2 regions of the Janthinobacterium sp. GW821-FHT03C08 genome follow, and region 1 is predicted to be linked to the other one. Evidence: riboswitches for the same ligand, from Rfam matches in the RefSeq annotation. Region 1 holds a riboswitch; the other holds the start of a gene.

Region 1 (3,410 bases):
AATTTCGACTTTTACAATCCGACGCAAATCCTCTTCGGCCAGGGCCAGATCGCCGCCATCACGGCGCTGATCCCGCCGCAGGCCCGAGTGCTCATGACCTACGGCGGCGGCAGCATCAAGCAGAACGGCGTCTACGATGAAGTACGGGCGGCGCTGGCCGGCCACACGGTGCTGGAATTTGCCGGCATCGAACCCAATCCCGGCTATGAAACGCTGATGCAGGCCGTCGCCCTCGTGAAAAGCGAGCGCATCGATTTCCTGCTGGCTGTCGGCGGCGGTTCCGTGGTCGACGGCACCAAGTTCATCGCCGCCGCCGCCCTGCATGAGGGCGAAGCCTGGGACATCCTGGCCAGGGGCGGCAAGATCGTCGAAGCGGCCCTGCCCTTCGGCACGGTCCTGACCTTGCCGGCCACGGGTTCGGAAATGAATGGCTCGGCCGTGATCACGCGCAAGGCCACGCAGGAAAAGCGCTCCTTCATGAGCCGCAAGGTGTATCCTAAATTTTCCGTGCTGGACCCCACGAAAACGTTTACCTTGCCGCTCCGCCAGGTGGGCAACGGCGTCGTCGATGCGTTTGCGCACGTGATGGAGCAATACCTGACCTACCCTGTGAATGCTTCCGTGCAGGACCGCTTCGCCGAAGGCATTTTGCTGACCCTGATCGAGGAAGGACCGAAAGCCCTGTCGCAGCCGGACGACTATGACGTGCGCGCCAACGTGATGTGGAGCGCCACCCTGGCCTTGAACGGCCTGATCGGCGTGGGCGTGCCGCAAGACTGGTCCACGCACGCCATCGGCCACGAATTGACGGCCCTGTACGAACTCGACCACGCGCAGACCTTGGCCATCATCCTGCCCAGCATGCTGCGCGTGCGCAAGCAGGCCAAGCGCGCCAAGCTGCTGCAGTACGCGGCGCGCGTGTGGGGCCTCGATGGCGGCGACGAGGATGGCCGCATCGAGGCCGCCATCGCCCGCACGGAATTCTTTTTCCGCCACATGGGCGTCAAGACGCGCCTGGCCGACTACGGCCTGAACCATGCCAGCGTGGACGCCGTCGTGGCCGCCCTGGAAGCGCACGGCATGACGGCCCTGGGCGAGCAGCGCGAGGTGACGCCGGAAGTCAGCCGCAAGGTGCTGGAGCTGAGTCTGTAGTTTCGACCTGCAGTGTTGTAAAACGGTCGGCAGGGTGGGACAGCGGGCCGTGGTTCATGCTAAGCTATCAATTCGCTAGGGGTCCTGGAGTAGTCATCCGGGTGAGAGATACCCTTCGTACCTGATCTGGATAATGCCAGCGAAGGAAAGCGCAAAGTACCTCCCTCCTTTGATAGCTCCTGCGTTGGCGCCAGCCGAACAAGCAGCCTGCCGTGCTCTTTCCCGAGACGGCTTGAACCACGAGCAATCTATGTCCACACCGAATTTATCTATTTCCGCTTTGACCCTGGCCATCCTGCACGCGTTTGCCGCGCCTGCCCTGGCCGCCGGCGACACCGCCGATGCCGCCGATGCCGCCGAAGCACCAGCCCAGAACATGGCCGAAGTGGTCGTCACGGCCAGCAAGGCCCCGGCCGCCAAGCGCGCCTCCGTCGGCGGCTTTTCCGATGCGCCGCTGCTGCAGACGCCGGCCGCCGTCACCGTGATCGGGCAAAAAGAGCTGCAAGACTTGCAAATCCGCAACCTCAGCGATGCCGTCAAGCTGGACGCCAGCATCAACGATTCCTACAACGCCGTCGGCTACGCGGAGCAATTCACCATCCGCGGCTTTGAACTCGACAACAACTCCAGCTACCGCAAGGATGGCGTGGCCATTCCCGGCGACACGCAGATTCCGCTGGAAAACAAGGAACGCATCGAAGTGCTGAAAGGCCTGGCCGGCTTGCAGGCAGGCATGGCCGCGCCGGGCGGCGTGATCGACTTCATCGTCAAGCGCCCCACCGCCGCGCCGCTGCGCACCGTCACCGTGGAAACGCGCGAGCGGGGCACCCTGTACGGCGCCGTCGACCTGGGCGGCCGCCTGGAAGACCGGCGCTTCGGCTACCGGATCAACGTGGCGGCCGAACGCCTGCGCTCCTACATCCAGGGCGCCGACGGCAACCGCAAGTTCATTTCCGGCGCCTTCGACTGGCAGATGTCACCCCAGGCCCTGCTGCAGCTCGATGCCGACTACCAGGACAAGGCGCAGGTGACGGCGCCCGGCTTCCAGCTGCTGAGCAATGGCAGCCTGCCCGCGAACGTCAGCGCCGACACCATGCTCAACAAGCAGCCGTGGACGCACCCGGTGGAAACCGTCACCAGCAACCTGGGCCTGCGCTTCCAGTACGCCTTCAATGACGACTGGCATGCCACCCTGTCGGCCAACCAGCACTCGTTCAAGCGCGACGACTACACGGCGTATCCGTATGGCTGCAGCCCGGAAGGCTGGAACCCCGTGTTCTGCAGCAATGGCGATTTTTCCGTGTGGGACTACCGCAGCCTCGGCGAAACGAAGAAGCCCCTGAGCGCGCAAGCCATGCTCCAGGGCAAGTTTGCCACGGGCAGCCTGCGCCATGAATTCACGGCCGGCGTGTCGTATTTCAACCGCAAGGACCGCGCCGGCCTGTACGTCTATGATGAAGTGGGCATCAGCAACATCTACCACCCCGTCGTCGTGGCTCCGTCCGATGGCGTCACGGGCCCCGTGCGCCTGGTGCGCAACGACAAGGAAAAATCCGTCTTCGTGCAGGACATCGTCAGCCTGGGCCAGAACTGGAAACTGCATGGCGGCTTGCGCCATATCGATGTCGACGGCTACCAGTACGTGCTTAAGGCCGCCACGGAAATCCGCGCCAAACATGACTTCCTGCTGCCCAACGTGGCGCTGGTGTACAACCCGCAAGACAATATCGCCGTGTATGCATCCTACTCGCACGGCATGGAACATGGCGGCACGGCCGACCGCTATGCCAACAATGCCAACGTGGAACTGACGCCGAGCCGCTCGAAACAGCTCGAGTTCGGCGTGAAGGCCGATGTGACGCCGGACTTCATGGTCGCGGCCAGCCTGTTCCAGATCCGCAAGGGCCTGGAATTCAACCAGTACCTCGACAGCAGCATGAGCACCTACAACTTCGTGCGCGCAGGCCAGGCCCAGCACCGGGGCCTGGAACTGTCGGCCCAGGGCAAGGCCAGTGCCAACCTGAGCCTGGGCGCCTCGCTCACGGCCTTGAACAGCCAGCAGTCCGGCACGGGCAATGCGGACCTGGACGGCAAGCGCGTGCCCAACGTGCCGGCCCTGAAGGCGGCCGTGCGCGCCGACTATGCCGTGCCGCAAGTGGCAGGCCTGAACGTGAACGGCAGCTGGGAATATGCGGGCAAGAAGGCCTTTGAATTCAGCAACACCACCTTCGTGCCGTCGTACAGCGTGTTCAACCTCG
Region 2 (3,410 bases), on a different contig from region 1:
GCGCGCACCTACCAGCCAGACGTGATCTTGATGGATATCAACCTGCCCGGCATCAGCGGCTATGGCGCCCTGCACATCCTGCTCGGCGATCCGCTGACCCGCCACATTCCCGTCATGGCCCTGTCGGCCAACGCCGTGCCGCGCGACATCGAAAAGGGCTTGCAGGCGGGTTTCTTCCGCTATCTGACCAAGCCCATCAAGGTCGTCGAATTCATGGACGCGCTCGACGTGGCCCTGCACCATGCGGCTGCGCATGGCCTGGCCGACGACATTCACGCAGTACGCTAATTCAGCACCCATTTTTAGGAATACCGCCATGCTTCAAGCCACCGAGATCCTGAACGCCAGCATCCTCATCGTCGATGACCAGGAGGCCAACGTCATGCTGCTCGAGCAGGTGCTGCGCAGCGCCGGCTACACGCGCATCACGTCCACCATGGACCCGCAAGCCGTGCGCGCGCTGCACCAGCAGCACCGCTACGACCTGATCCTGCTCGACTTGCAGATGCCGGAAATGGATGGCTTCGAAGTCATGGAAGGCTTGCGCGACCTCGAAGCGGGCAGCTACCTGCCCGTGCTGGTGATCACGGCCCAGCCCGGTCACAAGCTGCGCGCCCTGCAGGCGGGCGCCAAGGATTTCGTCAGCAAGCCCTTCGACCTGGTGGAAGTCAAGACGCGCATCCACAACATGCTGGAAGTGCGCTTGCTGTACCAGAAGCTGGGCGAATACAGCAAGTCGCTGGAAAAGATGGTGGAAGACCGCACGGCGGAATTGCGCGAAAGCGAAGCGCGCTTCCAGCGCTTCACGGAACTGTCGTCCGACTGGTACTGGGAACAGGATGCGCAGGGCAATTTGACGCGCTTTTCCGGCCCCGTGGCCGACATGCTGGGCATCGGCAGCGAGGAAGAGCCGCAGCGCTGGAATGCCAGCGAGCGCGCCTTGCTCGACGCCAAGATTGCTGCGCGGGAACCATTCCTCGACTTTATCTACAGCCGCACGAACGGGGACGGCAGCACGCAGTACCTGCAGGTGAGCGGCGAACCGATGTTCGACAATGGCAGCCGCTTCATCGGCTACCGCGGCATCGGCCTCGACGTCACGCAGCGCCTGCGCAAGGCTTGACGGGCGGCGGGCTGCTTTATACTTGCCGGTATCGATATCGACAAGGAATGCATCATGGCTGACAAATCGCCTCCGGCAACGCCCCCGCGCTACTGGTTCCCCGCCAAGACCTATGGCTGGGGCTGGGGCATGCCCATCACCTGGCAAGGCTGGCTGGTCTTCCTGGCCGCCCTGGGGCTGTTTGCCTGCGGCGCCTTCCTCTTCCCGCCGCAGGAATCGCTGGCCCTGTACATCGTCTATGAAGCCGTCATCGCCGGCGCGCTCGTCGGCGTGTGCTGGCTGAAAGGCGAACCGACGCGCTGGCGCTGGGGCAAGAAGCAATAGGCGCCGTCATCTGTTGCGGCGCAGCAGATACACAAAGACGACAACTGCAAGAAATCATCTGGCCACGCGTCTTGAAACGCGTATAATTGGCTCGCTGCCGCAAGGCGGCAAACGCTAGGGGTCCTGCCTTTCGCTGTGGAAACACGGTGCAAGCGCGGGTGAGAAATACCCTCCGAACCTGATCTGGATAATGCCAGCGAAGGGAAGCTTTAGGATGACCGCACCCCGCTTTTCCGCGTGCGCAATTCCGAACCTCCTTAGCTGGCTCCAGGCTTAAAAATAGTCTAGCCAAGGAGCCAAAATGAACGCCAATCCGAAATTCCTCTCCGCCACCGCCACGGTCGACGAAGCCGCCATCGCGCCGCTGCCCAATTCGCGCAAGATCTACGTGCAGGGCAGCCGCCCCGACATCCGCGTGCCCATGCGCGAAATCAGCCAGTCCGACACGGAAGCGTCGTTCGGCGGCGAAAAGAACCCGCCCATCTACGTCTACGACACCTCCGGCCCGTACACGGACCCGGACGTGCAGATCGACATCCGCTCGGGCCTGGACACGCCGCGCCTGCCATGGATCATGGAGCGGGCCGATACGGAAGAGCTGCCGGGGCCGACGTCCGATTACGGCATCGCCCGCCTGGCGGACCCGAAACTGGCCGAGCTGCGTTTCAACCTGCACCGCAAGCCGCGCCGCGCCATCGCCGGCAAGAACGTGACGCAGATGCATTACGCCCGGCAAGGCATCATCACGCCGGAAATGGAGTTCGTCGCCATCCGCGAAAACATGCGCCGGCAAGAGTATTTGCGCGAACTCAAGGCGTCCGGCCCCATGGGCGAACGCCTGGCCGACCTGATGGGCCGCCAGCACCCGGGCCAGGCCTACGGCGCCAGCATTCCCGCCGAAATCACGGCCGAATTCGTGCGCGAGGAAATCGCCCGCGGCCGCGCCATCATCCCCGCCAACATCAACCACCCGGAAGTGGAGCCGATGATCATCGGCCGCAATTTCCTGGTGAAAATCAACGCGAATATCGGCAATTCGGCCGTGACTTCGTCCATCGGCGAGGAAGTGGAAAAGATGACCTGGGCCATCCGCTGGGGCGGCGACAACGTCATGGATCTGTCCACAGGTAAACATATCCACGAGACGCGCGAATGGATCATCCGCAACAGTCCCGTGCCCATCGGCACCGTGCCCATCTACCAGGCGCTGGAAAAGGTCAACGGCAAGGCCGAAGATCTGACGTGGGAAATCTTCCGCGACACCCTCATCGAGCAGGCCGAGCAGGGCGTCGACTACTTCACCATCCACGCGGGCGTGTTGCTGCGCTACGTGCCGATGACGGCCAAGCGCCTGACGGGCATCGTTTCGCGCGGCGGCTCCATCATGGCAAAGTGGTGCCTGGCGCACCACCAGGAATCGTTCCTCTACACGCATTTCGAAGAGATCTGCGAAATCATGAAGGCCTACGACGTGTCGTTCTCGCTGGGCGACGGCTTGCGTCCCGGCTCCATCTACGACGCCAACGACGAGGCGCAGCTGGGCGAACTGAAGACCCTGGGCGAGCTGACCCAAATTGCCTGGAAGCACGACGTGCAAGTGATGATCGAAGGCCCCGGCCACGTGCCCATGCAATTGATCAAGGAAAACATGGACTTACAGCTGGACCAGTGCGGCGAAGCGCCGTTCTACACCCTGGGCCCGCTGACCACCGATATCGCGCCCGGCTACGACCACATCACGTCGGGCATCGGCGCGGCCCTGATCGGCTGGTACGGCACGGCCATGCTGTGCTACGTGACGCCGAAGGAGCATTTGGGCTTGCCCAACAAGAACGACGTCAAGGACGGCATCATCACCTACAAGATCGCGGCGCACGCGGCCGACCTGGCGAAGGGCCATCCGGGTGCGCAGATCCGCGACAACGCCCTGTCGAAGGCCCGCTTCGAATTCCGCTGGGACGAC

The links. Region 1 has a riboswitch for thiamine pyrophosphate ahead of AC07VL_RS06870 (TonB-dependent siderophore receptor). Riboswitches for the same ligand answer to the same signal wherever they lie in the genome.
Region 2: it holds a riboswitch for thiamine pyrophosphate, as region 1 does, so the genes downstream of both, thiC (phosphomethylpyrimidine synthase ThiC) here and AC07VL_RS06870 (TonB-dependent siderophore receptor) in region 1, are expected to answer to the same signal.

Annotation. Positions count from the first base shown of each region.
Region 1 is NZ_JBWKUP010000004.1:126,102-129,511, reverse strand. It holds gene AC07VL_RS06875 (iron-containing alcohol dehydrogenase) at 1-1,152, shown strand, start outside; TPP riboswitch at 1,220-1,317, shown strand; gene AC07VL_RS06870 (TonB-dependent siderophore receptor) at 1,403-3,410, shown strand, end outside.
Region 2 is NZ_JBWKUP010000011.1:110,670-114,079, forward strand. It holds gene AC07VL_RS17240 (PAS domain-containing hybrid sensor histidine kinase/response regulator) at 1-288, shown strand, start outside; gene AC07VL_RS17245 (response regulator) at 317-1,123, shown strand; gene AC07VL_RS17250 (hypothetical protein) at 1,178-1,447, shown strand; TPP riboswitch at 1,554-1,669, shown strand; gene thiC (phosphomethylpyrimidine synthase ThiC) at 1,749-3,410, shown strand, end outside.